DNA from 2 places in the Marinobacter sp. LQ44 genome. Region 1 is predicted to be linked to the other one. Evidence: predicted binding sites of a transcription regulator. Region 1 holds the regulator's gene; the other holds the start of a gene.

Evidence for each region. The regulator FliA, encoded in region 1, starts transcription of late flagellar genes. The targets are predictions, from matches to a motif close to CTAAAGTTTNNNNNNNNNNNGCCGNTAA.
Region 2: flgM (flagellar biosynthesis anti-sigma factor FlgM) is a predicted target of FliA. The motif match lies at 12,001-12,028, and genes of this name have one in related genera.

What each region holds. Positions count from the first base shown of each region.
Region 1 covers NZ_CP014754.1:4,137,459-4,152,073, reverse strand. The annotation lists gene ASQ50_RS19000 (ATPase, T2SS/T4P/T4SS family) at 1-1,914, opposite strand, end outside; gene ASQ50_RS18995 (DUF2802 domain-containing protein) at 1,941-2,333, opposite strand; gene ASQ50_RS18990 (chemotaxis protein CheW) at 2,399-2,887, opposite strand; gene ASQ50_RS18985 (chemotaxis protein CheW) at 3,043-3,798, opposite strand; gene ASQ50_RS18980 (ParA family protein) at 3,791-4,588, opposite strand; gene motD (flagellar motor protein MotD) at 4,776-5,558, opposite strand; gene ASQ50_RS18970 (flagellar motor protein) at 5,576-6,316, opposite strand; gene ASQ50_RS18965 (protein-glutamate methylesterase/protein-glutamine glutaminase) at 6,316-7,476, opposite strand; gene ASQ50_RS18960 (chemotaxis protein CheA) at 7,521-9,614, opposite strand; gene ASQ50_RS18955 (protein phosphatase CheZ) at 9,635-10,420, opposite strand; gene cheY (chemotaxis response regulator CheY) at 10,441-10,824, opposite strand; gene ASQ50_RS18945 (RNA polymerase sigma factor FliA) at 10,984-11,727, opposite strand; gene ASQ50_RS18940 (MinD/ParA family protein) at 11,760-12,572, opposite strand; gene flhF (flagellar biosynthesis protein FlhF) at 12,643-13,959, opposite strand; gene flhA (flagellar biosynthesis protein FlhA) at 14,017-14,615, opposite strand, start outside.
Region 2 covers NZ_CP014754.1:447,560-462,174, reverse strand. The annotation lists gene smc (chromosome segregation protein SMC) at 1-806, shown strand, start outside; gene zipA (cell division protein ZipA) at 928-1,980, shown strand; gene ligA (NAD-dependent DNA ligase LigA) at 2,005-4,041, shown strand; gene ASQ50_RS02165 (hypothetical protein) at 4,191-6,878, shown strand; gene ASQ50_RS02160 (CBS domain-containing protein) at 6,897-7,529, opposite strand; gene mnmC (bifunctional tRNA (5-methylaminomethyl-2-thiouridine)(34)-methyltransferase MnmD/FAD-dependent 5-carboxymethylaminomethyl-2-thiouridine(34) oxidoreductase MnmC) at 7,643-9,514, opposite strand; gene ASQ50_RS02150 (peptidylprolyl isomerase) at 9,520-10,116, opposite strand; gene ASQ50_RS02145 (hypothetical protein) at 10,319-11,065, shown strand; gene ASQ50_RS02140 (flagella synthesis protein FlgN) at 11,137-11,607, opposite strand; gene flgM (flagellar biosynthesis anti-sigma factor FlgM) at 11,615-11,941, opposite strand; gene flgA (flagellar basal body P-ring formation chaperone FlgA) at 12,070-12,771, opposite strand; gene ASQ50_RS02125 (chemotaxis protein CheV) at 12,964-13,893, shown strand; gene ASQ50_RS02120 (CheR family methyltransferase) at 13,931-14,615, shown strand, end outside.

The sequences.
Region 1 (14,615 bases):
TTTGCAGATGCGCTTGGCCAGGCGCTGGGCAATCACTGCAAGCAGCTCCCCGGCGATGGAGTTGGGGTGAACCCCGAGATCGTACAGGCGCTGGAGTGAATCCACGGCGTCGTTACAGTGCAGTGTCGACAGCACCACGTGCCCGGTCTGGGAGGCTCGAATGGCTTCCAGGGCCGTCTCCTGGTCCCGGATCTCGCCCACCAGAATGACATCTGGATCTTCACGCACGAACGCTCGCATGGCATCAGCGAAGCTGAAACCAATGTCCGCCCGAACGCGGGTTTGCTGGATATTGTCGATGGAATACTCGATGGGATCTTCTACCGTGATCACCTTACGGCGCCCGTCGTCGGCAAGGTTCTGCAAGCCCGCATACAGGGTGGTCGATTTACCCGAACCGGTCGGCCCGACCACCAGCACCAGGCCCGCCGGGTTATCCAGCAAGCGCTGGTAGCGGCTGCCAATGGCTGCTGACATGCCCAGCTCGGCGATGGTCATGGCCCGTCCGGTCTGGGGCAATAACCGAATAACGGCATTTTCGCCATGCAAAGATGGCTGGGTCTGGATTCTGAGATCGTACGACGTATCACCCAGTTGCAACCGGGAGCGCCCGCCCTGGGGCAAACGATGTTCCGCAATATTGAGTTCGGCCCGCAGTTTGATCACATTGATCACCCCCCGGATTTCACGGGCAGATAACTGATACTGCGGCAGGTCGCGTAACTCTCCATCCACCCGCAACCGGATGCGAACCCGGTTTTCGTACTGCTCGATGTGAATGTCGCTGGCTTTCTCGCTGACGGCGTCCAGCAGTATCGCCTCATACACCGATACCAGGTAGGGGCTGATACTCCGGTTGTTACCCTTATCCTCACCCAGCAGGTCCCGGGACCGTTCACTCTCGCTGTCCGGAACGGTCTTACCGTGCTCTGCGACAAACCGGCTGCCCTTGACCGTCAGATCCAGTGCTGACCAGATCCTGCGGAAATCGGTTGGCGTGACCAGCAGGCAGGTAATCCTGTGCCTGGGTGTCAGGCGTTCGAGTTGATCGGTGCGTGCGTCAGGGTCATCGGTGACCACCGTCAGGCTACCGTCTTCCTCTGCCACCGGGATCATCCGGGAAAGATCGAGAAACGTGCGGGAGAACCGTCTGAATAGCTCGGTTTGCAGGCTGCCCAGCACATCGTCGGCATCGGTAAAGGTCATTCCCCGCTGCTGAGCCAGGGACCGATACAGGTCAATCTCCTCCAGGTTCAGCTTGCGCCGGACCACATCCAGAATACGTTCATTCTTTCCAGCTGCTTCCGCCCGGGCCTGGGCCAGAACCGCTTCGTCCACAATTCCCAGATCAATCAGGATCTGTTCGGCATTGCGATTGAAGTCCACCCAGCCCAGGGTTCGGACCCGTTCAATTCGGGCGCCACTGCGCTGAAACATGGCCAGGCTTGGCACCGGGCCCGCCCGGCCTTCCAGGCACACCAGTTTGGCGCCATCCCGCAAAACGGTCACCAGCGCCGCCGGATCGGAAATAAAGGTGGTGCACAGGATCAGGTCGCATAACTCGTCGGTTGGTATCCCATTACCCGCATCAGCAACCAGCACCTCGACGTTGTGTTTACCTCCGAGGGTAAAACGCTCTCTGGCCTTCTCGGCAAGCACGGGGTTGCGGTCCACATAAAGCACACGGTAGGCAAGTTCGGCGAGCACGGCGGTGAGATAGCCAGAGCCGCCGCCAATGTGCATCACCACTTGATCCGGCTCTATTTCCGGGCAAAGTGCCAGCAAATGCTCAACGGTTTCTTCCCTGGGAATGGAGTGGCCGGTAATCGACGGACCAAGGTCAACACCGGAGACGAACGCCCGCCGGTCTACTGCATTGAGAGCCTCGACGGCTCTCGGGTAGGGTTTCTTCATTCAGCAACGCCTGTGACAGCTTTGGATCAGGCCGCCTGACGTTTCTTAAGCGCTGACACCAGTTCGGCCTCGGGACGGGATATTCCGCACGTATTCATAAGATCGTCGATATCCGCACCAAGATCAACCAGACGGGCCGCTTCGTCATAGGAAATTCTCAGCGGGTCATTCTGGCGCATCTCATCCAGGGCGTTACGCAATTCATGCAGTTGCCGCTCGCACGCCACCAGACGCTGGCCGACGCCCATACTGCCGCTGGTTGTGGCGTGCAATTCGCGGCCGAGAGTGTCGCAACGCTGTTTAACAGAGGCCCGCAAGGCGCGGATCTGACGACCATGGATAACACTCTGAACCAGCACCAGGCCGATCGCGACTGCAGTGAGGCCCCAGGGGAGCCAGGAAGGAATGGTATAACTCATGACAGACGTCTCCCTAGTGATTTACCACGGAAGACGTCCATCGGGAGCGCTGGAAGGAGAGGCCCTTACAGCGATGCGATTTCAGCCCACTCGTGGTCTGACAGCATTTTGTCGAACTCGACGAGAATAATCAGCTCGCCATTCTTGTTGCACACGCCCTGGATAAACTTGGCACTTTCCTCGTTACCCACGTTTGGTGCAGTTTCAATTTCACTGGCTTTCAGATAGACGACTTCCGCCACTGAATCCACCAGAATACCCATAACCTGGCTGGAAGATTCCATCACCACAATCCGCGTGGCATCCGTCACTTCTGCGTCCGCCAAGCCAAATCGCCGGCGGGTGTCAATCACCGTAACCACGTTGCCCCGCAGGTTGATGATGCCCAGCACGTAATCCGGAGCACCCGGTACCGGAGCAATCTCGGTGTACCGAAGTACTTCCTGGATCTGCATCACGTTGATGCCGTAGGTCTCATCATCCAGGCGGAAGGTCACGTACTGCAGTACCTGATCATCATGGGCCTGATTTACTTGTCCGCTCGGGGATGCCATAGCGCTCTCTCCTTCTCGGCTGCCCGGCGGGCAACCTGATCGTCAAAAATTCATCATCAGTGCCCAATACTATAGTTAAGGGCACAAACCGTGCCAGCCTTGCACGGTTTCTTTCAGTAACCAATCTGTACAGTGTCCGCCTGTGCGCGGCCACCTCAACTCAGATCCAGATGGTGCTCCCGCTCCGCCCTCACCAACAGGTGGGCCATGGTTCTGACATCAATCAATGCACACATATGATCAATCACCGTACCCGCTAACCAGGGCCGCTTGCTCCGCGCGGTGCGCCAGCGCACCTCATCTGGCTTGAGCGTAAACGACTGGGCAACATCGTCACAGGCCAGGCCCCAATCGCTGTCATCCAGACGGATCACAAACCGATAGTTATCCCTGGCACCGGCAGGCACCCGCCCGGCCATAATCCATTCCGCAGTGTCGACCACCCGCAAATTATGGTCTCGATCCGGGCGAATACCCATATACCACCGGGGGCTGCCGGGAATGGGCCGGATTTCCTCTTCAATTCGATGAATGGCACCAAGCAGTACCAAGGGCACCGCAAGCTGCAGGCCCGCTACTGTAAAGATCAGGCACTCAAACGGCCCCTGGGACCACTCTGGCCGGGTCGGTGGCTCCGGGCTGGGTACCACGTCGGCCTCTGGCTGCCGGACCTCTTGCCGCCGGGGCGGCACAGGGTCTGCGGTAATCGGCGGTGCGGGCGCCGGCTTCATGATCTCGGCCGGTTTTTCCCGGACTCGGGTTCTGGTTTCAGTCTTCGGCCCAGGCGCTGACTGAACCTTTTCCGGCTCTTGCACCTGGGCGCTGCTGGTTGCCGTGTGCAGAAGCTCGTCGAGGTAGCTGGCAATCGCCGCGTCAGGCGCCGCCAGCTGTGTCATTTTTTTGTCAGCCATGCTGCCGCTCCTTCGCGGTAGCGGTTAACGCCAGAACATCGTCAAGCAGATGCCGGTAGGCTCGAACGCCATGGGTGTCTGCATCCAGTGCCGATGGAATAACACCGGCCTGGCTGGCATCCCGGAACTTGGTGTCCACCGGAATGGCAAAACGCCAGAGCTTGTCGCCGTAGGTTTTACGCAACAGATTCAGGCTCTTCACTGAGGCCTGGGTACGGCGATCATAGAGCGTGGGCACAATGGTGTACGCCAATTCGTTCTTCTGGGAACGCATGATCATTTGCAGGGTGTGCAGCATGCGCTCCAGGCCCTTGATCGCCAGAAACTCGGTCTGTACCGGAATAATCAGATGCTGGGCCGCCGCCAGGGCATTGACCATCAGCACGCCCAACGACGGGGTGTTGTCCAGAATCACGTAATCAAAGTCATCCCAGAGTTGCGCCAGGGCCCGGGAAACAATCAACCCCATCCCCTCCACGCCAATCATCCGACGCTCAAGGGTGGCCAGGGCTGTGCTGGCCGGCAGCAACGACAGATTCGGACAACTGGTCTCGGTAATCAGCTGGGCAGGCAGGCCTTCCGGTACCTTGCCCTGGTGCTGGAACAGATCGAATACGCTGTGCGCCAGCGAATCGGGGTCATACCCGAACCAGCTGGTCAGAGAGCCATGGGGGTCAAGGTCGACCACCAGCACGCGTTTGCCGCGTTCGGCCAACAACCCGCCCAGGGCTACCACCGAGGTTGTCTTACCTACACCACCTTTTTGATTGGCTACAGCCCAGATTCGCACTCTTGTTACTCCAGTTTGGCTATGCCCGACAGAAATACCGGCCGCTACTGACCATATCGGCACGCTGGCCCGGAACTTGACTGTCCGCTGTCCGTTTTACGCGGCAAGCCTTTGCCGATCCGGATGATAAAAAGACTGTAATACAGTAAGCGTGCCAGTTCGGCCATACGCATCTGCCACCGGCAGATTAGCGAACGGCACCACGAATACTGGCGTCTCGGGAAATCAGAAGCACAACCCGGCGATTACGGCGCCGCCCTTCTTCGGTGTCGTTTCTCGCTACCGGCTGGTACTGGCCGTAACCCACCGCCGCCAGACGTTCGGGCTCTACACCTTCCATCATCAACATACGAGCCACGGCCGATGCCCTGGCGCTGGAAAGCTCCCAATTGGATGGAAACCGGCTGGTTCTTATTGGCTGGTTATCGGTAAACCCTTCCACCTTGACCGCGTTATCGCGGTTGCGAAGCACTGTCGCGATTTTTTCGATGACCTGGAATGCATCGTAGTGAGGTTCGGCGTCGCCACTACTGAACAGCATGCTGTTTGGCAGGTTGAGCTCCAGCCAGTGTTCATTGGTTTCCAGGCTGACCACGCCCTGACTGATCAGTTCATCAAACTCCATAGTCAGTTGATCTGCCATGGTTCTGAGGGCTTGTGTGCGGCTCTCGGCATCCAGTTGAGGATTGCGAGGGGCTTCGGTGACTGGCGGGGGAATGACGTCTTCTGGTGAACTGGTCGGGGCCCGCAGTGGCTGGTCGCCCACCTGGACAGGCTGCACCGAGCGCTGGGGGGCGTTAAACACGCCTGTCAGGGTTTCGGACAGAACTTTGTATTTACCCTCGTTAACGGAAGACACCGAGTACATGACAACAAAAAAAGCGAACAGAAGCGTGATGAAATCCGCGTAGGAAATCAGCCAACGCTCCTTGTTGTGCAGGTCATCCTGGGGTTGTCTGCGCCGGCGCATAGGCTATTCCGTCCTGATTACTGCAGGAAGCCCCGCAGCCTCAGTTCAATGGATTTCGGGTTCTCACCCTCAGCGATGGCGATGATGCCATCGATCATCATGTCTTCGTAGCGGGTACGTTCCTTGACGATACTTCGCAACTTGTTGGCGACAGGGAAAAACAGCAGGTTGGCCAGGGCCACGCCGTAGATGGTGGCTACAAACGCGGTAGCAATGCCGCTACCCAGAGACTGCGGGTCTTCAAGGTTGGTCATCACCTGAATCAGGCCCATGACCGCCCCGATGATACCGATCGTCGGCGAATAACCACCCATGGCTTCATAGATTCGCGCCGCCTCAAGGTCCCGCTGTTCACGGGATTCCAGATCCACTTCCATAATGCTGCGGATGGCTTCCGGCTCAGCGCCATCAACCAGTAATTGCAGCCCCTTGCGGGCAAATTTCTCCGGCTCCCGCTCTGCCAGGCCTTCAAGGCCCAGCAAACCCTGCTTACGAGCTTTGACGCTCCAGTCAATGACCTTGCCAATGCCATCTTCCAGGCTGATGTAGGGCGGAACGAATACCCAGCGAATCTGTGTCATGGCCCGTTTGAGCATGGGCCAGGAGGTTTGCAGAATAGTGGCCGCCAGTGTGCCCCCAACCACGATCAGCCCGGCAGGCCCATTGAACAGGGAGCCGACGGCACCACCTTCGAGCAGATTGCCACCCAGGATGGCTACAAAGGCAAGGATGATGCCCAGCAGGCTCAGAATATCCATCAGCTCACGCCTTCAACCAGCCGGGGGCCCACTTCATCAAGCGGCAGGATTTCGTCACTCAATCCGGCCTTGGCGACGGCCATGGGCATGCCGTAGATCACCGAGGATTTCTCGTCCTGGGACCAGACCACCGAACCGGACTGCTTCATCATCCGGCAGCCTTCCTTACCGTCTGCTCCCATTCCCGTCAGGATGACGCCCAGGGTTTTTCCCGGGAAGCTGCGGGCAAGAGAACCGAAAGTGACATCCACACAGGGTTTGTAGTTCAGCCGTTCGTCACCCGGCAGGATCCTGACCCTCGCCTGACCGCCACGATTTTCGATCATCATTTGCTTGCCGCCGGGCGCCAACAGGGCATGACCAGGCTTCAGGATATCGCCATCCTCTGCCTGCTTGACCTGAATACGGCAAAGTTTGTTCAGGCGCTCGGCAAAAGCCGGGGTAAAACTGGCAGGCATGTGCTGCACCAGCACAATGGGAGCCGGGAACGACGCCGGCAGTGCGGCCAAGACCTTCTGCAGCGCCACCGGTCCTCCTGTGGAAGTGCCAATTGCAACCACGCTGTAATGTCTTGGTGCGGCTTTCCGGGAGGGCCGCCTTGGCGTTTCCGGCTCGCGGGTCGGCTCTGGCTGGACCGGGGCTGAGCGGTCGCGGGTTACCGGTCTGGCGGGCCGCTCTGGAGGCTGCGGCGCTGCCGGGCGCGAAACCCCGTGACGCGGCGCTGCCGGGCGCGCAACCGGAGCCGCAGAACGACCGCCGGGCTTGCTGCCGGCCACGTCAAGAATCCGATCGATGAGGATTTTCTGAAGTTGGCTGGTATCCCGGGCAATTTCCTCGAAGTTCTTGGGCAGGAAGTCCACTGCCCCGGCTTCCAGGGCATCCAGAGTAACCCGCGCGCCCTCATACGTCAGAGAGGAGAACATCAACACCGGGGTCGGGTGCTTTTTCATGATTAAACGAACCGCCGAAATGCCATCCATCACGGGCATTTCGTAGTCCATGGTAATCACATCAGGGCGCAGCTTTTCGGCCAGCTCCACCCCTTCACGACCATTGGTTGCCGCACCGACAACCTCGATCTGCCCCGAGGCCGTGAGGATTTCCGTCAGCCGTTTGCGAAAGAACCCTGAATCATCAACAACCAGGACAGAAACTGTCATCCATTTCTCCTAAACAATCCTGCATGTTGTCTGCCCTGGCACCGCTAACCGTAATGTTGAAGAAGGCTGGGTACGTCAATAATCAGGGCAATGCGGCCGTCACCGGTGATGGTGGCCCCGGCCATACCGGGCGTACCCTGTAACGCCCGCCCCAGGGGCTTGATCACCACCTCTTCCTGGCCGATCAGCTGGTCCACCACGAACCCGACCTGCTTTGTACCCATGGCCACAATCACCACATGGGCGTTTTCCGGCTCTTTCTGACCAGCCGCGCCATGTACCAGCCAGCGCTTGATGTGGAACAGCGGGAATACCTTGTCACGAACCACGATGCATTCCCGGCCATCGACGATGTTCGTTTTCGACAGATCGAGATGGAAAATTTCAACCACGTTCACCAGGGGCAAGGCGAAGGACTGATCGCCCAGCATGATCATCAGCGTAGGCATGATCGCCAGGGTGAGCGGCACCTTGATAAGAATGCTGGTGCCCTTGCCCTGTTCAGACACGATGTTGATCTGGCCGTTAAGTTGGCCGATCTTGGTTTTCACCACGTCCATGCCCACGCCCCGGCCAGACACATCGGATATCTGTTCCTTGGTCGAGAAACCGGCGGCAAAAATCAGGTTAAAACACTCGTTATCGGTCAGTCGATCCGCTGCATCCTGGTCGTACAGCCCCTTCTCCACCGCTTTTCGGCGCAGAACATCAGGGTTCATACCCGCGCCATCGTCAGAGATGGAAAGCAGGATATGATCCCCCTCCTGTTCCGCTGACAGGGTAACGGTGCCAGCACGGGGCTTACCGGCCTTCTCTCGCACCTCTGGCATTTCAATGCCATGATCAACGGAGTTTCTTACCAGGTGAACCAGCGGGTCGGACAGCGCTTCGACCAGGTTCTTGTCCAGGTCGGTTTCTTCCCCGTGCATCACCAGGTTGATTTCTTTCTTCAGCCCTCGGGCCAGGTCTCGTACCACCCGTGGGAAGCGCCCGAATACCTTTTTGATCGGTTGCATGCGGGTCTGCATGACCGCCGCCTGCAAATCGGTGGTCACCACGTCGAGGTTGGCGACCGCCTTGTGCATATGTTCATCTTCGCTCTCGGAGCCCAGACGCTGCAGACGATTACGGACCAGCACCAGCTCACCCACCATATTCATGATGTCGTCAAGGCGCTTGGTATCCACCCGCACGGTGGTCTCAGCTGTGGGCGCCGCATCTCTTGCCGGAGCGGCGGGGGCTGCCGGTTTGGCTTCCTGCTTGGCGGGTTCCGGTTGTTTTGGCTCCGGCTTCTTTGGCTCAGGCCTGGCCGCAGGCTCAGGTTTGGTCTCCCCTGCGGGGGCTGCACCAGGGCTCTTGCCTTTGCCGTGCAGCTCATCCAGCAGATTTTCAAACTCGTCATCGGTGATCAGATCATCACCAGTGGATGATTTTGCCGGTTCTTCTGGTTCCGGCTCCGGCGGGGTGTCGTTATCAACAACCGGGGCGCCGGCAAACTGGCCTTTGCCGTGCAACTGATCCAGCAGGGCTTCAAATTCGTCGTCGGTGATCTCGTCGCCGTCTGATCCGGCGTCATTGGCGGAGGTGTTTTCCGGTGCGGCCGCCGGCTGTTGCTCCGCACCTTTTTCATCGGCCAGGGCATCCAGCAGTTGCTCAAACTCTTCGTCGGTAATATCACCGGAATCATTGCCCGCACCCACGGCAGGTTCGGGTTCTGGGGTTGGCGTTACCGGCGCTGCCGTGTCGCCTTCCGGCTTGGCAAGTTCATCCAGCGCGGCGATCAATTCGTCCGGAGCCGGCGTCGGCTCTTCACGGTTACGAACCTGATCAAACATGGCGTTGACGTGGTCCAGGGCTTCCAGCACCACGTCCATCAATTCGGAGGTAACCTTGCGCTTGTGGTTGCGAAGGATATCGAACACATTTTCCGCAGAGTGACAGCAGTTGACCAGCGCTTCGAGCTGCAGGAACCCGGCACCGCCCTTGACCGTGTGGAAACCACGGAAGATGGCGTTGAGCAGGTTGCTGTCATCCGGATGCTGCTCAAGATCTACCAGCTGCTCGGACAGCTTTTCGAGAATCTCGCCGGCCTCAACCAGGAAGTCCTGCAGGATCTCTTCGTCGGCATCAAACGCCATGCGTCACCCTCTATAATCGTTCAGAAACCGAGACTGGATAACAGGTCATCAACGTCGTCCTGCCCCGAAACTACATCATCACGCTCCTCAGCCTTGATCTGAGGCCCTACCCCTTTTTCGGCCGATTCTTCTTTTTCTTCAATCTGGTGCACAGTGCCGGTGAGCTGGTCCACGTGGCTGGCCATCACCACCAGGCCAAGCAGGTTCTCTTCGACTTCTTTCACAAGGGCCGTGACTTTCTGGATAACCTGCCCGGTAAGATCCTGAAAGTCCTGGGCCAGAAGGACTTCAGACAGATTGCTGTACAGGGTATCGGAATCTGTCGCCAGGCCCGCAAAGAAGCGATCAATGCGTCCGTACAGTTCCCGGAATTCTGCCGGCTCCATTTCCCGACGGCGCAACCGCTGCCATTCGTCTCGCAGGGCGGTCGCTTCGTCGCGCATGGTGTGCGCCACCGGCATGCTTTCTTCGACCAGGTCCATGGTGCGATTGGCCGCCTGGCTGGTCATCTGGACAACGTAGGCCAGCCGATCCGAGGCATCGGACATCTTGGACAAGACTTCTTTCTGCTCGGCACTGCGGGCGTCTATCTGAAAATTCCGGATAGCCTCGTGCAGGCTCCGGGTCAACCGCCCCACTTCCCGATAGAGGCTCTGGTCGCGAACTTCACTTAGCTCGTTGATCACCGACATTGCCCGGGCGTAGTTACCGGAACTGATGCATTCGGCCAACTCCGAACTCTGCTGCTGGAGCTTTTCGGTTACCTCCGGGTCGAGGCCCTGATGGTTCTCGTTCTTGTCAGTCATGACAGCCATCCGACCTCTGGTTACTGGATTCGCTCGAAGATCTTCTCAATCTTTTCCTTGAGAACGGCAGCAGTAAACGGTTTGACGACGTACCCGTTAACGCCGGCCTGGGCCGCCGCCACAATCTGGTCACGCTTGGCCTCCGCAGTTACCATCAGCACCGGCAGGTTCTTCAGGTTCTCGTCTGCCCGCACCGCCTTGAGCAGATCAAAACCCGACATGCCTGGCATGTTCCAGTCGGTCACCAGGAAGTCGTACTTGCCGCTCCTGAGCATGGGCAAGGCAGTGTTGCCATCGTCCGCTTCATCCGTATTGGTGAAGCCAAGATCGCGCAGCAGATTCTTGATGATTCGCCGCATTGTGGAAAAGTCATCCACAATGAGAATTTTCATGTTTTTGTCCAATGGGACCTCCAGTCAGTAACACCCGGATTTCATTAAGCCTTTTGAAAGTCTAGCAGGCCGCTGCTTTAACCGCTTATTGTGTGTTGTTTGGCCGCGTTGTAAAGCGCCGGTTACCAAAATCTACACAGTTACGCGCCGCGCGGTCAGCGCCGGCCCGGTTTATTCTGGCTCGTCTTCCCGCCAATCGGACAACCGTCCCCTGAGACGAAGGGCCGCCTGGCTATGAATCTGGCTGACCCGGCTCTCGCTGACGCCAAGCACCGCGCCAATTTCCTTCAGGTTGAGCTCTTCCTGGTAGTAGAGGCTCAACACCAGCTTTTCTCGCTCAGGAAGCTCTTCGATTGCCTCTGCCAGGCTTTTCTGGAATGCATTTGATGCAATGCCATCCAGGGGATTATCGCTGGCCTCTGTTTCTTCTATCGGCAGCTCCCCGGATTCATTGAGCTCATCAAGGCTAAAAAGTCGGCCACTGTTGGCGTCTGCCAGGGAGGCATGATATTCCGACAGCTCAATGCCCAACTCTTCGGCAACATCAACATCCTGGGCCTCGCGCCCGGTGCGGTCTTCAACCGTCTTGATGGCTGCGGCGATACGGCGGGCATTGCGGTGAACGGAGCGGGGAACCCAGTCGCCCTTGCGGATTTCATCCACCATGGCACCGCGGATACGAATACCTGCGTAGGTTTCAAAGGTGGCACCCTTGCCGGTGGAATAGCGTTGCGCAGCTTCCAGCAGGCCGATCATGCCCGCCTGCATGAGATCTTCAAGCTGGACCGAAGCCGGCAAACGGGCCATCAAGTGTAGGGCGATTTTCTTGACCAGCGGCGCATGCTCCTCAATCAGCTGAGAGGGGCCTTTTGCGCCAGCCTGATGGTAGATTCCCAGGTTTTTCGCCAATGTCATGTATCCGGTTTTCTTATAGGACTGGATTCAGATCAGACTTCGACGAGCCTCTCCACGAAAAACTCCAGATGCCCTCTTGGCGATGATGGCAGCGGCCAGCTGTCCACTTTCTCTGCCAGGGCACGGATCGCCAGCGACGCCTTGGCCCGTGGATAGGCATCCAGAACGGCCCGCTGCCGCTGGACGGCTTTTTTGACGGCTTCGTCGTAAGGCACGATACCTACATATTGTAGTGCTACATCAAGGAAACGCTCGGTGACACGGGTCAGTTTTTCATACAGATGCCGGCCTTCCTGCTCGTTTCGCACCTGATTCGCCAGAATACGGAAACGGTTGGTGCCGTAGTCGCGATTCATCAGTTTGATCAGGGCATAGGCATCGGTGATCGAGGTAGGCTCATCGCACACCACCAGCAGCAATTCCTGGGAGGCCCGCAGGAAACTGACGACGGACTCGGAAATACCGGCTGCAGTGTCAACAATCAGCACATCAATCTGGTCACCCAGCTCGCTGAAGGCGTTGATCAGCCCCGCATGTTCCATCGGGCTCAACTGGGTCATACGCTGGGTGCCGGACGATGCGGGGACAATCTTGATACCACCCGGGCCGTTGACCAGCACGTCCTTGAGGTCGCACTCGCCACTGAGCACATCCTGCAGGTTGCGATTGGCGGTAATGCCCAACAGCACGTCGATATTGGCAAGGCCAAGGTCTGCATCCAGCAACACCACCCGTCGGCCTTTCTGGGCCAGCGCGATACCGAGGTTGACGGACACATTACTCTTGCCGACACCGCCCTTGCCGCCGGTAACCGCAATCACCTGAACCGGATGTGGTCTGCTCATACTGTTATCAGTCTCTTACTGCGTTCTTGTGTGGGCACAAACGGCAGCGCACCGGCTGTACCACCGGGCCTCAGGCCCCTTCTGCAACGGCCTGGCCGTGCTGCATTGTTTTCAGGCGTTCTACGCCCAACCGCACCAGAGGAATGGCCTCTGCCCGGTGCAGGTCTTCGGGAATCTTCTGGCCATCGGTATACCACGCCACTGGCAGGCCGGTTTCCATGACAAAGCCCAAAGACTCACCCAGTGTCAGCGCTTCGTCAATCTTGGTCATGACGCAGCCTGCAAGGTTTGCCATCTTATAGCAATGCCACACGGATTTCATGATGCGCGGCTGGCTGGTGGCAGACACGACCAGATGGGTACGGACATTGTGATCGCTCCGGGCCAACTCCGCCAGCTGTTCCTGATAACCGCGATCCGAGCTGGTCAGCCCGGCGGTATCAATCAGAACCAGGTGCCGATCTGACAATTCCTCCAGAATGTCATCCAGGGAATGACTCTCGTCCACAACCCGAACCGGCACATTGAGAATACGGCCAAACACGAACAGCTGTTCATGGGCTGCCACCCGGTAGCGATCGGTGGTGACCAACGCCAGGGAATCCGGCCCATGCTCCAGTACATATTGAGCTGCCAGCTTGCCAATGGTGGTGGTCTTCCCAGACCCGGTTGGCCCCACCAGCGCATAGACGCCGCCGGCCTGAAGCCAGTGTTCCCGAGCGGTACGTACGCCGGTGGCCAGCATCTTCAGGGATTGCTTCCAACCGTCTTCCAACCTGCCGGCGCGATGCTGACGAGACAGAGAGGTTGCCAGCTCCGCGCCCAGGCCAAATTCCTGCAGCCGCTCTGCAAGCCTCTGCTGAACTGCATTGGATGCCGCGACGGCAGGCTTCTCGGGTACCGAGGTACGGCCGCTGACCATCTCTCTCAGGGAGTTGATTTCCGCTCTCATGCTCGCCAACTCATCCGAGTAGCCCGCCGCTGGCCGGCCACCTGCATTGCCCACCGAGGTCGACCCGCCAGCCAGCTCACCTGACCAGTCGGCAGCCGGCCGATCGTCAGCCAGTGCACGATCATATTCCGCGCCGATACCCGCCCGCTTCTCCCGCACTTCGCGAATGCGATTGCGTGATCGGTTCAACTCTTCTTCCAGCCGACGATGCTGGTCTGCCTGCAGCTCCGCCAGGCGGGAGCCGTTGGTGGCCTGTGCCGCTCTCTCGCCAAGGCGCTGGCGTGCCATATTTTCGTCATAGTCCAGGGCCGTCACAATTTCGACGCCTCCGTCCACCCGGCGATTGGACAAAATAACGGCATCCGGTCCCATCTCATGACTGACCTGTTTCAGGGCTTCGGCCATGGTCTTTGCAAAAAACCGTTGTACTTTCATAGCGTTTCATCCTCCACCGGCGTGCCCGAATCGGGTGCTCGCCTTGCCCTGCCGGCCTTACTGACCAACAGAGGCGACTATCGTGATCTGTTTGTTATCCGGAATTTCCTGGTACGAGAGCACATGCAAACGCTCTACCCCATAACTGGCAAACTTTGCCAGCACTGGCCGCAAGGGCCCGGAAACCAGAAGAATCGCCGGCTTGCCCAGCATTTCCTGGCGCTGAACACTGTCCTGAAGGGACCGCTGCAGCTTTTCCACCATATTGGGCTCAAGCACCAGGCCAATATCGTCCTGTCCGCCGGATTGTTGACTCTGCTGAACTGACTTAAGCAACAACTGTTCCAGGTCTGGATCCAGAGTGATCACCGGTATCTCGGTGTCATTGCCACAGATGCTCTGAACGATCATTCGGCGCAGCGCCTGGCGAGCCAGGGTGGTCAACAGTTTCGGGTCCTGGCTTCTGGGATGGACGTTAACGATGGCTTCGGCAATGGAGCGCATATCCCTGACCGGCACTTCTTCCCGGAGCAGATTCTGAAGCACCCGCAACAGGACGCTCACGGAAATCGTCGTAGGCACCAGCTCCTCAGCCAGTTTCGGGGCCATTTTCTCCAACTGGTCCAGCCACTTCTGGGCCTCTTCATGGCCGATAA
Region 2 (14,615 bases), 750 kb from region 1:
GTGAGGTTCGGGCCCGGCTGGAAAAACTCAAGATGGAATCCCAGGCGCTGGAAATCCGGTCAGGTAACCAGATTGAGCAGCTCAAAGAGCTGGATGTAAAGCTCCAGGAAGTGCTGGGCCAGTTACCGGAAGATGCTGATGAGAAAAGCTGGGCCGAAGAGCTGGAGAAGATTGGTAACCGTATCCAGCGGTTGGGGGCGATTAACCTGGCTGCAATTGAGGAATACCAGGTGCAGAGTGAGCGCAAGACCTACCTGGACGAGCAGCATAATGACCTGATGGAAGCCCTCGAAACCCTGGACACCGCCATTCGCAAGATAGACCGTGAAACCCGCCAGCGCTTCAAGGAGACCTTTGATCAGGTTAATGGTGGCCTGCAGGCGTTATTCCCGAAGGTGTTTGGTGGTGGTAACGCCTATCTGGAGCTGACCGGCGAGGACCTGTTGGAAACCGGCGTGGCGATCATGGCGCGCCCGCCTGGTAAGAAAAACAGCACGATCCACCTGCTATCTGGCGGCGAGAAAGCCCTGACCGCAATTGCCCTGGTATTCTCTATTTTCCAGCTCAATCCGGCACCTTTCTGTATGCTGGATGAGGTAGATGCCCCGCTGGACGATGCCAACGTTGGCCGCTACGCCAATATGGTGAAAGAGATGTCCAAACAGGTACAGTTCATCTACATTACCCACAACAAGATTGCCATGGAAATGGCGGACCAGTTGATGGGCGTAACCATGCACGAACCGGGTTGTTCGAGGCTGGTTTCGGTGGATGTCGACGAGGCAGCGGCGCTGGCTGAGGCCTGAGGGTTGGCGAAAAAGCCGTCAACCATGACAATAACGCCATCTCGGCCCGGAGTGCGTTGTATTCATTACGGGCTTTTCTTAGAGTAGCAACGTTCTGAACTGCAAACAGGACAGCAGCACTATGTCACTTAGGGAATGGTTAATTGCCATAGGTACCCTGGTTATTCTTGGAATCGTCATTGACGGTGTACGGCGGATGCGCCGCGCCCGTAAGGAATCCATGGCGATATCCTCTGGAATGGGCGCGGATGATCTGAAGGATTCCCCGCTGGATGACGATTATAACCCCGAACTCCCCAACGGTGGCGCCCGGACAGTATCCAGGGGAACCCTCGAAGCCCGGGGTTACCTGAAGAGAGACACATCCGAAGAGTTTGGCAGTTCGGATGATGAAGACGTGATGCTGGAGTCGGGGTGGGGCGCGACTGACGACAACACCGACGATGGTATCCTGGGCGAGCCAAGGGTAGTGAGCGGCCGCACCGAGCGTTCAGTGGAACCATCGGCGGATGAGGCTCCTGAGGTTGATGAAGACGAGCTCGCCGCAAGCTCTTCAGAACCGGTGGCGCAGCCAGAACCGGAACCGGCACCCGAGCTGGAGCCCGAACCTGTCCCTGCTGCCAAGGCTCGGGCGAACGAACCCCCGGTGGTGACCACGGAGGTAGAGGAAGACACCGCCCGCCGGGAAGCCGCACCAAGCCCACGCAAGAACCAGCCGTTGGCGGGGGCCAATCGCCCGGAAGCCAGAGAAGTGCTGGTGATTAACGTTTTGGCCCGTAACGGAGAACAGTTCCCCGGAACGACCCTGAAAAAGCTGTTCGAGGCCTGCGGCCTTGAACATGGTGACTTGGACATCTACCACCGCCATGAAGGCGCTGACACCACCACACCGGTACAGTTCAGTGTTGCCAACGCGGTGGAGCCGGGAACCTTTCGGCCCCAGGATATGCCGGCTTTGAGTACACCTGGAATCAGCTTCTTCATGAGCCTGCCCGGGCCATCCAATGCCATGCAGGCCTTCGAATTCATGCTCGAAACCGCTCAGTGCGTTGTACGGAACATGGGTGGTGAACTGAAAGACGAGCGCCGCAGCGTCATGACACCACAGACCATTGAACACTGCCGGCAGCGCATCCGTGAATTCGAACGTAAACAGCGTTCCCATCGGGCATAACACTTAATCAGGACATTCGATCCGATGAGCCAGGTTTCTGCCGATATCCAGCAGCGCGTGGAACAGTTGCGCGCCGCCCTGGACGATCATAACTACTATTATTACGTTCTCGATGACCCCAGGATACCCGACGCCGAATACGATCGGCTGTTCCGCGAACTCCAGACACTGGAAGCAGACTACCCGGAGCTGGCTTCAGATAACTCGCCCACCCGGCGGGTTGGCAGTGCTGCGGAAACCAGTTTTGAAGAAGTTACCCATCGGTTGCCCATGTTGTCATTGGATAATGCGTTCAGTGACGACGAGCTCCGTGATTTCGACCGCCGCGTGCGTGACCGTCTGGCAACCGAAGATCCGGTGGAATATGTCTGTGAGCCGAAGCTGGATGGCCTTGCGGTCAGCCTGCACTATGAGCGGGGTGTACTGACTCGGGCGGCCACCCGGGGCGATGGTTATACCGGGGAGGATATCACTGCCAATATCCGTACCATTCCGTCAGTTCCCCTGACCTTACGAGGCGACGACTTCCCGGACCTGGTGGAGGTCCGGGGTGAGGTGTATATGCCCAAGGCCGGGTTTGAGCAACTGAACCGGCGCCTCGCTGAGCAAGGTGAAAAGACCTTTGTAAACCCCAGAAACGCCGCTGCCGGCAGCCTGCGCCAGAAGAAATCAACGGTCACCGCCAAGCGTCCCCTGGAACTTTGTGCCTACAGCATGGCCGTCACTGACGAAAGCCTGCTGCCAGAAACCCACTGGGAAAGCCTGCAGCAGGTTCGAGGCTGGGGGTTCCGCATTAATCCGGAAATGCGTAAGGCCATGGGGGTTGAAGCCTGCCTTGAGGCTTACCAGGAGTTGATGGCCAAGCGCGACACCCTGCCGTACGAAATAGATGGCATCGTGTTCAAGGTGAACCGTCTGGAGTTGCAGCAACAACTGGGTTTTGTGTCGCGGGCGCCCCGGTGGGCGATTGCCCACAAGTTTCCCGCCCAGGAAGAACTGACCGTTATTGAAGATGTGGAGTTCCAGGTGGGCCGGACTGGCGCTGTCACGCCTGTTGCCCGGCTCAAGCCGGTGTTCGTGGGTGGCGTGACCGTTTCCAACGCAACACTCCACAACATGGACGAGATTCGCCGGCTGGATGTGCACATCGGCGACACGGTGTTCATACGCCGCGCTGGCGATGTCATTCCGCAAGTGGTGAAGGTGGTTCCGGAAAAACGCCCCGAAGGCGCAGTTGAAGTGGTTATGCCGAGCCAGTGCCCGGTCTGTGACTCGGACATCGTCCAGATAGAAGGGGAGGCGGTCGCTCGTTGTTCCGGGGGGCTGTACTGCCCCGCTCAGCGCAAGGAAGCTATTCGTCATTACGCTTCCCGCAAGGCCATGGATATCGAAGGTCTGGGTGACCGGCTCATTGAAGTGCTGGTGGATGAAGGCATGGTGAACACCGTGGCGGATCTGTATCGGCTTACCCGGTTCCAGTTGGCCAGCCTGGATAGGATGGGCGATAAATCCGCTGCTAATCTGGTTGCCGCGATTGATCGCGCCCGCCATCCGGTGTTGTGGCGTTTTCTGTACGCTCTGGGTATCCGGGAAGTCGGGGAGGCTACGGCGAAGTCGCTTGCCTCACATTTCGGTACCCTGGAAGCCGTGTCCGAGGCGGACGATGAGGCCCTACAGGCAGTCCCAGACGTGGGGCCTATCGTGGCGGGCCATATCCATAGTTTCTTCGACCAGCCCCACAACCAGGAAACCCTGCAGGCTTTGAGAGACGCAGGGGTAAGCTGGCAGGAAGAGCAGGTGGTCCCTGCCGAGGCCAAACCCCTTGCCGGGGAAACCTGGGTGCTGACCGGCACTCTGTCACAAATGACAAGGGACCAGGCGAAGGAAAAACTGGAAAAGCTGGGGGCCAAAGTGGCCGGCAGTGTTTCGAAGAAAACCGCTTGTGTGGTGGCCGGCGAGGCCGCTGGCTCCAAACTGGCCAAGGCGGAACAACTGGGAGTGCCTGTGCTGGATGAAGATGGGCTTCTCGCTCTGTTGAAGGAGCATGGCATAGAAGGCTGATGCGGCCCGGCCGGTGAATCTGAGAACTCGCGCAGATCCGGCAGCGTACAAATTGGCTAACATGGCGTTGATCTGTAACGGTGTGTAAATGGGGTGCTTTACGCCCCCTGGCACCGCCATAACAACAACGTCATGAAACGGATTTTTGCATGCGCGCCGATCTGCTCCCCCGCACCTTCTGCTCTGGCCGTCTCCTTGGCCTGGCCCTGATTGCACTGGTGTCTGCCGGCTGTAAAACCGAAAAAGACCCCGACCAGCCCACGCTGCTGGGTGCGCCGCCCACCACGGCTTACCTGGGGGTTGAGTATTATTACAACTGGGGAGCTTATGGCGGTGAGAGCATACTGGATTACTCGCTGACCAACGCTCCGTCCTGGCTGGCGCTGGAGGATACCAGCAACAAAGCCCGCCAGGGCATCATCATGCGCGGCGTTCCTGGTCTTTCCGGGGGCGCGAGAGGTGAGGCCGATCTGGGCAGAAACGACAACATCGACATCGTCACCACCGATGGCCGCATGGCCGGGTTCCAGCCATTCGATGTTGAAGTCAAACGGAATGTAGTGTCGCTGGAGGCGCCGTCGTTCACCGAGGGCGAAAGCCCGGACATTTCCGACAGCTCCCGAACCCGTTGTGAGCTGCCCGCCCTGGATGTGGTCGGCGAGCATGACTATGAGATTGACCTGTACAACGACGATGGCTCGTTTAAGGAGTCCAAGGCAGTCACTTCTCCAACCAATCGCGTGTTTGCAAAGGTTCTTTTGGACCAACCCTCCGTGACAAGGGTTTCCATCGCGTTCGAGCTGCGCTCGGAATTCGATGAGAATAACTGTGACGACGAGCAGAGTCCGCCGCACCAGCGGTGCGAATACAGCAGTGACAACCTCGGCCGTGCCATTATCGGTAACGACATTGTTGCGCAGGGCAGCAACAGCGCGTTCCCGGTGGATGAACAGGGCGAGGAGCTGACGTACATCGAGTACTACGAGAACGACGCCGGCATCAAGGATCGGGGGCTGATTACCCTCGAGCCAGGTATCACTGAGTGCTACATTCCATTGGAAGTCATTGACGACACCATCCCTGAGCCTTCCGAACTGGCGCAGCTTCATTTAACCGAGGTGCGCACGGGCATTGCCGCTCTGGGTGCCTCGGATAACGGGGTGCGAGCCAACCTGACCATTCGTGACAATGAACCGACGGTCGCCATTGAAACGCTCAACGGTGGCCCGCGAGACACACTGAACACCGGTACTACCGGTCAATATCGTGCCACGCTGTCCGGTGACCGGGAAGACGTCATCAAGGTGCGTTTAACGCACGCCCAAGGCTCTACGGCACGGCTGGGCACCGAGTTCGTTATTGAACAGGAGGGCGTGGAAAACGATACGTTAAGCTTCCCCGTTGGCCAGAATGAATTGCTTTTCGAGGTTCGCGCCAGTGGCAGCTATGCTGCGCCGGATGACCTGCACGACCGGTTTTCGAACCTGGCGGTTGATAGCCGGTTCCAGGCGGGCCGGGAAGGGTATGCCAGAGGTGCCAGCGATAATCTGTTGAGACTCAGCTTCAATCGCCTGACAGAGTCCATTGTCTGGAATGACGGGTTTGTCGCGACGGACTTTACCATTGGTCATGGCGGCCGCTACTTTGTGGCCGGGACTCACAACGGTCAGGTGCAGGTGCGGATTTATGATCAGACTGGCGCCTTGCTTGGCGACCCCGTGGTTGTTGCGGATCTTGCAGATGCTTCAGCTCGCCCCGAGGTCTATGTGGATGTGGCGGAGCGCCGGGTGACTGAGGACACCGTCCGGGTAACCCGATATGAAATGGCCGTCGCATTCACTACTGATGAGCTGATCGGATCAGGCGATGCCGGGGCCGGTGATAACGTGATTGTGGGTGTTTATCGACTGAGCGAGGGCGAGTACCAGCTGCGCTGGGACGACCTGTTCCGGGTGGGCACCGCCGGACATGACCGTGTTCGATGGATTGGGCTCAACCCTGGCAGTGGTTATGTTGCGATCGCTGGTGAAACCGACGGTGTATGGGATGGAGAGTCGTCGGCCGGCGGTATCGACGCATTCCTTACACGAATCGATACCATACCCGATGGCGATGTACTGGTGCCAACGGTCGCCTGGGCGCGCCAGGTGGGCTCTGGGGGGGATGACAATGTGGTCGGCGGCAGTGTGGCCGCTCTCAGCCCCCTGCTGTTTGGCTTTGCGCCATCATCGATCGACGGCACGGCGGTTACCGGTCCCTTCTTCTTCAGTGGCAGCGCCACAGGAACGGTGGCGGTTTACCAGGTTGGAGAAGAGTCTGCGGAGATACTTCGGCACGGGTTTTATGGTGATGGCAGTGCCTGGCTGATTGGTGACGGCCCCTTTGAGTATCGGGTGGAAGTCAACGACGACGATGCTGACGAACTTATTCGCACACGTGTCAACAGCCAGGCCGGGTTCGCCCTCGGTTACAGTACCTCGGGTGCCATTGGTACGGCGTTGTCGGCCAATGATGAGAATGACACTGCCATCGTGGAGCTGAGCCAGGGCCTGCTGTTTAACGGCGATATGGTCGTTGCTGGCTCCACTGATGGGATCTTCGCGGAAGCGTCGGCGAATCCCTCCACTCGGCATGCCATCCTGGCAAGGCTGAATCGTGGTGAGGAAGAGGCGGCTTATCGGAGCTGGCGCCTACAGCCTGAGGAAGAGGGCTTGAGCGTGTTAAGGCTGAAAAATTACCGGGATGATGAAATTACCGCATTGGTAGACCTGGGGGGTGAACGGACAATTCGCCTGTTTGGGCCAGAGGGTGGGGGATTGACCTCCGAGGGCCCGTAAAGGTTCAGGTGCGAGCCCTCAAACGGACCCTTGGTGGCGGCTAGCGTTGGCATACAGCTTCAGATAGTCGGTGCTGGTCACAATGCCCGATGGTTGACCTTTTGCGTCAACAACCAGTGCAGCATTCAATTGATGGGCGAGCATAAGCCGTGCGAGCTGGTGGGCATCGGTTTCCGGAGAGGCGGTCAGGAAAGCTGGCAGTTCAATCTGAGCCAGGCTCTGGTTTACCGCTTGCGGTGGGTTGTCGTGGAGCCAGGATAACAGCCAGCGCAGGTCGATCAGGCCAGCAACATTGTGGTCGGCCAGGATAACCAGGTGGTGTACATTGTTATCTTCCATACAGGACATGGCCTCACCCATGGAAGCCGTGGCGGGCACTGAGTACAGCGCTGGTGAGCAGATTGCCGAAACAGGCAGATACACGCGCTCCTCGCGCCGTTCTCCGGCTGCTGCCGTGCCATACTCCTGGAGCGCACGGTGCCTGCCGCTGTTGGCGGCCTGCTGAAATTCCGCGTCTGTGGCCTCGCTGTGGCCCGGTGAGATAGCGCCAGACTCTGTCAGCTCGGTGACATCACCAACGCGACGACTTCGCAAGGCTTCCGGTAATCGGGTTCCGATTGGGCGGCCCGGCTCACTGACGAAAATAGACATTTGCTCACTCTCCCATCTGACTGCTGCAACATCCCAATGCAGAGCAGCTCTTTTTATGGTAACGGCAGAATGTCATAAAACTGTAGGCCACCTTCATTACGCCTGAGTAAGTGTCAGGCTCGGTATAGCCGCCCGGTTTCCAGTCTCTTCGCCAGTGGTGCAGGCAGGCACCGGGGTTCGCCGCTGATAACATCTGCCAGGTATTCTGCCAGCAAGGGGGCCCAGGCGAGCCCTTTGCTACCCAGGCCGGTGAGCAGATACAGACCGTTCAGTTTGTTCCCCTCGGTATCCAGCATGGTGCCGGCGACCGGCTGGTAATCGTGGGTGGTGCAGCGAAAGGCCACTCTCCCTTGCAGCTGATCCGGATCGGGCAGCAACCCTTTAACGACAGATGGCAGTGAGCGTTGCAGCTCATCGAGGTTTTCCTGATGGCCGGCGCGGGTAGGGTGCCGGGTGCCGTCCTTCAAGTCGAACGTCGCGCCAGTAACCGCACGGCCGCCGTGAACCGGATTGACATACTTGGTTCCGCAGATTACGGCTTGAGGCAGGTTGAAGTCTGCCTCCGGTAGTTCAGTAACCTGACCTCGGATCGCTTTCAAACGGAGCTGCCCGCCTACGGGCACCAGGGCGGGGCTTTCGTGACCTCCGGCAATGACCACAGCGTCTGCGCGGCTGTCTTCGCCAGAGTGATTTCGGATACACCATTGGTTGTTACATGGCAGAAGGTTGGCGACCTGATAACTGAATCGTGTTTCAATCAGCGGGTGCTCCACCAGATGTTCGCAGGCCTTTGCAGGCTCAAGCCACCCAGAGCCAGGAAACCAGAGACCGCCAGTATTGACGGAAATGCCTGCCAGTTTGCTCGCACGGCTTGCATCCACGGGTTCCAGAAGGTCATCCGGGTAATCATTGCGCTCACAGAACCGCCGTTGGCGATCGGCTTCATGATCGCCGGTTGCCAGTTGCAGCAGCCCTGTGGGGTGCCAGAAGCAGTTTTGCCATGGCCGATAAAAGCGTTGGCTGAAACTCAGGGCAGTGGCAGCAAGCTCAGTCTGTGCGTTGTACTCAACGCCGAGTTTTACGTAGAGCGCACCCTGGGGATTGCCCGATGCCGCAGAACCGGCGCGGGGCGCCTGGTCCAGCAGCAGCACCTGAACGCCGCGTTCCGCCAGGTTACGGGCGAGCAGGGCGCCGGCAATCCCTGCACCGATAACGGCAACCGTGCCAGTTCTCGTCTTCTGGCCAGGCGCCGTCTCCGGCGGGTAAACTCCTGCAAGCATTTCCCGCTTGCGGCCAAAGCCGGGGACTTTTGCGATCTCGAAGCCGGCCTCTGCAAGGCTGCGCCGCACACGGCCAACGGCGGTAAACGTGGCCAGGGTCGTTCCGGGCTTGCTGTGGCGGGTGATCAGACCAATGGCTTCATCCAGCCACATGTCCGGGTTTAACGACGGGGCGAAGCCGTCAAGGAACCAGGCATCGGCTGTAAAAGTGAGATCCTTCCAGGCGTCCAGGACATCTCCAAAATACAGGGTAAGCCGAACCCGACCTCCGGCCAGCACCAGCCGATGAGTGCCCTTGATCAGTGGAGGGTACTGTTCGATAAGCTCCGCTGCCAGGGGGGTTAGCTCGGGCCAGTACGACAGGGCCTTTTCGAGGCCCTGACGGCGCAGGGGAAATCGCTCTACCGACACAAAGTGCAGAATGGCGCTGTCATCGGCCGAGCGCCACTTTAACCATTCCGCCCAGGCGGCGAGAAAATTCAGGCCCGTGCCAAAACCGGTTTCAGCAATCACAAAGTGGCCGGCGTCTGGCACCTGCTGGAACCGCTCCGGCAACTGGTTATGCCCGATAAAAACATACCGGGTTTCTGCCAGGCCGTTGTCCCTGCTGAAATATACGTCTCCAAACCGGGTGGATTCGGGCACGCCGTCGCGCCAGACAAGTTCTGCCGGCTCCATGGCCGGCGGCAGGCCGGGGGAATGCATGGTGCTCAGTCTTCAGTGTTAACCAGAGTCACTTTCTCGATCACGACGGCCTGAACCGGAACATCCGCCATGCCCTGGCGATGTCCGGTTTGTACGCCGGCAATCTTGTCGATCACGCCCATGCCTTCGGTGACTTTGCCAAAGACCGCGTAGCCCGCACCACGCACACCAGCATTCAGGAAATCGTTTTTAGAGACATTAATGAAGAACTGAGAGGTTGCTGAATTTGGAGAGCTGGTTCGGGCCATGGCCACGGTGCCCCGAAGATTAGGCAGGGTTGCTGAAGCTTCGTTAACGATGGGGTTCTTGGTCTGTTTACGGGCCATGGTGTCGGTAAATCCGCCGCCCTGAATCATAAACCCGGGAATCACCCGGTGAAAGATCGTACCGTTGTAGAATCCGTCTTCGACATAGGAGAGGAAATTCTCCACGGTTTTCGGGGCTACGTCAGGGCGCAACTCAAGCTCAAAGGCCCCTTCAGAGGTCACAAAGCGAACCTTCGGCAGTTCTTCGGCCTGAATCGGAGTGGCCAGCATCAGGGCAGCGATGGCGGCAAACAGGACTGACATCACAGTTGATACGGGTTTTACGATATTTGTCATTTCAGAGGCTCTCACAGTTTCAGTTGTTATCAGGAATCCTGAGACAATCCGGATAGAACAAAATTAGCGAAGATCTTAACAGATCCTTACCTGAATAAGTGCAAATCAGAACAGCGTAGGCCAGGGGATTGGGCTACGCTTTAATCATTATCAATACCGGGCCTGGTTGTACGGTGATCACTCTGAATGCGGGAGGAGCCTAGTGAGAATCCGTAAGGGGTTTGAAGAAAAGTCCCGGCTTGGCCGGTTGTTGATCAATCGCGGCTATTTGTCGGAAGGTCAGCTGGACGAGGCGTTGTTGTTGCAGCGGGAAACCGGGCAGCGCCTGGGCGAAGTGCTGATCACCGCTGGCTGGGTGACTGACAAGGAACTGCATCGTGTTCTCAAGCACCAGGCCCGTTATCGTAATGCGGCAGCGCTGGTTACCATGGTGACGTTGCCGTTTCAGCCGTTGGTGTCGCTGGCGGCTGGCAATACCAGCGCGGCATCCATGCCTGCGCAGGTCGGTCAGTTATATGAAAAGGGGGGCTTTGCGCCCCTGTCTGACAGCGATATGGCCGGCGTAACGGCTCAAAGCAGTGTGGGCTTGCTGGAGCGTATTGAAACGGTTGCCGCAATGCCGGGAAATGCTGGCGGCGTTGTTGATGATCCGGAACTCGCCGGACTCGATTCAGTAGAGGGAATCAAACTGGCCGCCAACATTTTTGTGCCAGTGCTCAGTTTCCTCGATTCCGACCTGACCATCTCTGGTGTTCACTACAGGGAGGGTGAGCCTCGATATTCCATTCGAGAGGATGGTGCCTTGAGGCTGGCGTTTCCCGAACGGATTGAGGAGATCCGGATGGACAACATCCGCGTGAGCGGCAATCAGAGTCCATCCATGGGGAACGTGAGCATTCACAACATACGGTTTCATCCGGATTCCCAAATGACGATCTACACCCGTTAATGCACGGGTAAGGTGAATCTGACGAAAAACGCCCGGATAGCCCATCCGGGCGTTTTTGTTTGCCGGGTCGGTCAGGCGCTGGCTAGAATGTTGCCGCTGGATACACTGGTTTGTTCGCCCTTGGCACCATAAAGCTTCTGTTGGGCAGAGGTGCCACGGAAGATGTCCGTGAGCCTCGTCAGGCGTTTTTGAAGGTGTCCGACAACACGACCGTTGTTCTGGTTCAGTTCCTGGCAAGCACGAAGGCGCCCATCGGCGGTTTTCCAGAGTTGGTACAGGTCTTCCATGCCACCGGCACGGATAAATCTGGAGGGCTCGCCGGCATCCGGTCGGTACCCCATGTTCACCAACAGGCGGATCTTTTGTTTCGCACGCTCACGGATATCCGTCAGGATGTTGTTTTTCTGAGTGGTGATTTCCTGGAGCGGAGCGATGTCGGAGGACGCCAGGAGTTGTTTTTCCTGGTTGAGAAGATCCGCCAGGGTTTCAAGCTGGCGGATGTCTTCTGAGAGAAGGGTCTTCAATTCAATGATTGCAGCCATGTTTTACTCACCCGAAAATGCTTTTATCCATCTCAAGCATTTTCTGGGCCAGTTTCTCTGCATCAATTTTGTAGGTGCCATCTTCCAGTGCTGCGCGAATCTGCGCAATGCGGTCGTCGTCCATTTCCGGGTAATCGCCCAGTTTCTGTTCCAGCTGCTTCAGGTTTTTGGCCTGATTACTGAGACTGACGTTGTCGCCGCGTGCAGCCGTGCTTTGAGCCTTTGCCTGCTCTCCAGCCGTGGAGGGCGCACTCTGGCTGCCTGTTGCTTTGTCGGCCGTGGTTCTGGTGGTGTTGACCTGGCCGGGGCCAATTCCATTTAAGTCAACTGACATAAGGGTACCTGCTTGCCTGTGGCCACCTTCAGAGGTGGCGGAATCGAGTTTATGTCTGTTTATCGGCAGCGTTTAGCCGACCTTTAGAATAAAACGGAAAAAATTTGCCGCTGGGCACGGATTTGCCGTTACATGGCAATTTCCACCCGGCCAGGAGCCGTGACCGTTGCCCGAACCGTGCGTGCTGATTGCAGATTCTCAACCATTACTTGCTCGCCGACACTGGCACTGGCCAGCGCCTTGCCTCGGGAACTGACCGAGAACACTGCGGATTTGGCGGTGATGATAACATGATCGCCCCGCTCAACGGCATTGGGAGCTTCGAGCAGGTCCGGCGTGAGCACCGATCCGGCATTAACCGGGCGCCTCACCAACATGCCGGATACTTGTTCAGTATCTGTGAGAATACCCCTGCGGCTGGCGTTGATCTGCACCTGCTGTTCCTGCAGCAGTTCACTGCTGATGCGCTCACCGCGGGCCAGGGGGCGAGCAGCCACCAAGGCAGGGCCGTGCACTTCAACCGAGGCAGTAACATACATGCGCCAAGGGCGCTCCCCAGCACAGGACACCATCACCGATGGCGATGTGGTCCGCAGGGGATCATTGGTAAAGGCGGTTTCAAGAGGCTGTTCGCAGGCCGTCAGACTCAGTCGGCTGTCTATGCTGCCAACGGTGAATCGGACATCGTACTGGTTCTGGCGTTGTTCTTCGGCCCAGGCTGCCAGAAACCTGCCGGCGGCGTCCCGTATCTCAGTTGCAGTGGTGGCCGCAGCGGCGCTATTCAGGCCCACCATATATAGGCAAAAGGTCGCTAAAAAGATGGTTCGCATCTGCACTGCTTTGTCCTATGCTGTCAGTTAGGCATTTTTATGCGAGTTCCGTTAAGGAAAACGGCACTTAGGCCGTTAACCCTGATCGGACACCGGGCGTCAATGTTTTGGCCCAGGCTCGCGTAAGCAAGCTGTTCTATAGTGACTCAGCAAATTCTGTGCCGACTGAAGGCACGCCAGGAGTGGAAAGTTATGGCAGGGGTGTTGGACAGCGTTAACCAGCGCACACAGCTGGTTGGTCAGAACCGGCTAGAGCTGTTGTTGTTCCGTTTGCGGGGCCGGCAGTTGTACGGGATTAACGTGTTTAAGGTGAAAGAGGTCCTGCAATGCCCCAAGCTTTCATCTATACCTAACAGCCGCCAGGTGGTTCGGGGCGTGTCCCATATTCGTGGCGAGACCATTCCCATCATCGACCTGAGCATGGCTATTGGCATGGCCGGCATTCCACAGGAAGAGTTGGCAACAAGCTTTGTCATCATCACCGAGTACAACCGCAAAACCCAGGGCTTTCTGGTGACCGGTGTCGACCGGATCATGAACATGAACTGGGAAGATATCCTGCCGCCACCCAAGGGCGCCGGCAAGGATGTGTATTTGACGGCGGTCACCAAGATTGACGACAAACTTGTAGAAATCATAGATGTAGAAAAGATTCTTGCAGAAGTTTCTCCGCTCAGGGAAGATGTCACCGAAGAGCTGAAAACTCGCAGTGCCGAACGTGTACCTGGGCATTTGCCAGTGCTGGTGGTTGACGACTCATCCGTTGCAAGACGCCAGATTGAGCGCTGCTTGACCGCGATCGGCATGGAAGTGGTCACAAAGAACGACGGTAAACAGGCACTGAACTATCTCAAGGAAATTACAGGGGATGGTTCCACTGCCCGCGATCATTTGTCGTTGATCATTTCTGATGTGGAAATGCCGGAAATGGACGGTTATACCCTGGTGACCAGAATCAAGGAGAATCCTGCGCTGAGTGGCATGTATGTGATGCTGCATACGTCCCTGAGCGGGGTCTTTAATCGGGCGATGGTTCAGAAGGTCGGTGCCGATGACTTTATGGCGAAATTCAGCCCTGACGAGCTTGCCGAGCGGGTAATGGAAATTATTGACCAGAACTGATGCCTTGGCTCATGGACTTACCCACGATAGAGATCCAATGAAAGCGGAAATTACGCCTCAGGAATACGAAGCCTTCAAGACATTCCTGCAGGACGCTTGTGGCATTCTGTTGGGTGACAACAAGCAGTACCTGGTGAAGAGCCGATTACGCAGGATTCTTGAAGAAAACAATCTGAATTCGCTGGGTGAACTTCTCGATCGCCTCAAGCGAGTGGGGCGCAGTGGGCTGCGAGAACTCGTCATTGACGCCATGACCACAAATGAAACCCTCTGGTTTCGCGACAACCATCCGTTTCGCATTCTGCAGGATAAGCTGTTACCGGAATTTGCCGAGCGCAATTCGCTGCAGCCACTTCGCATCTGGTCTGCCGCTTGTTCCACCGGGCAGGAGCCCTACTCGGTGGGTATGGTGGTAGATGAGTTCCGGCGTAATCGGCCCGGAAAGTTGCGGGACGTAAAAATTACTGCGACGGATATCTCCAAAAGCGTTCTGGAAGTGGCCCGGCGGGGCGAGTATGAGATGATCGCCATCGGCCGTGGACTTTCGCCTGAGCGGCAGAAGCAGTTCTTCTCGCCATCTGCCAACGGTGGCTGGCAGATAAAACCGCAAATCAAGGCCATGGTGGAGTTCAAGGAACTCAATCTGCTTGAACGGTATATGCTTGGCAAGTTCGACATCATCATGTGCCGAAACGTACTGATCTATTTCTCTGCGGACCTAA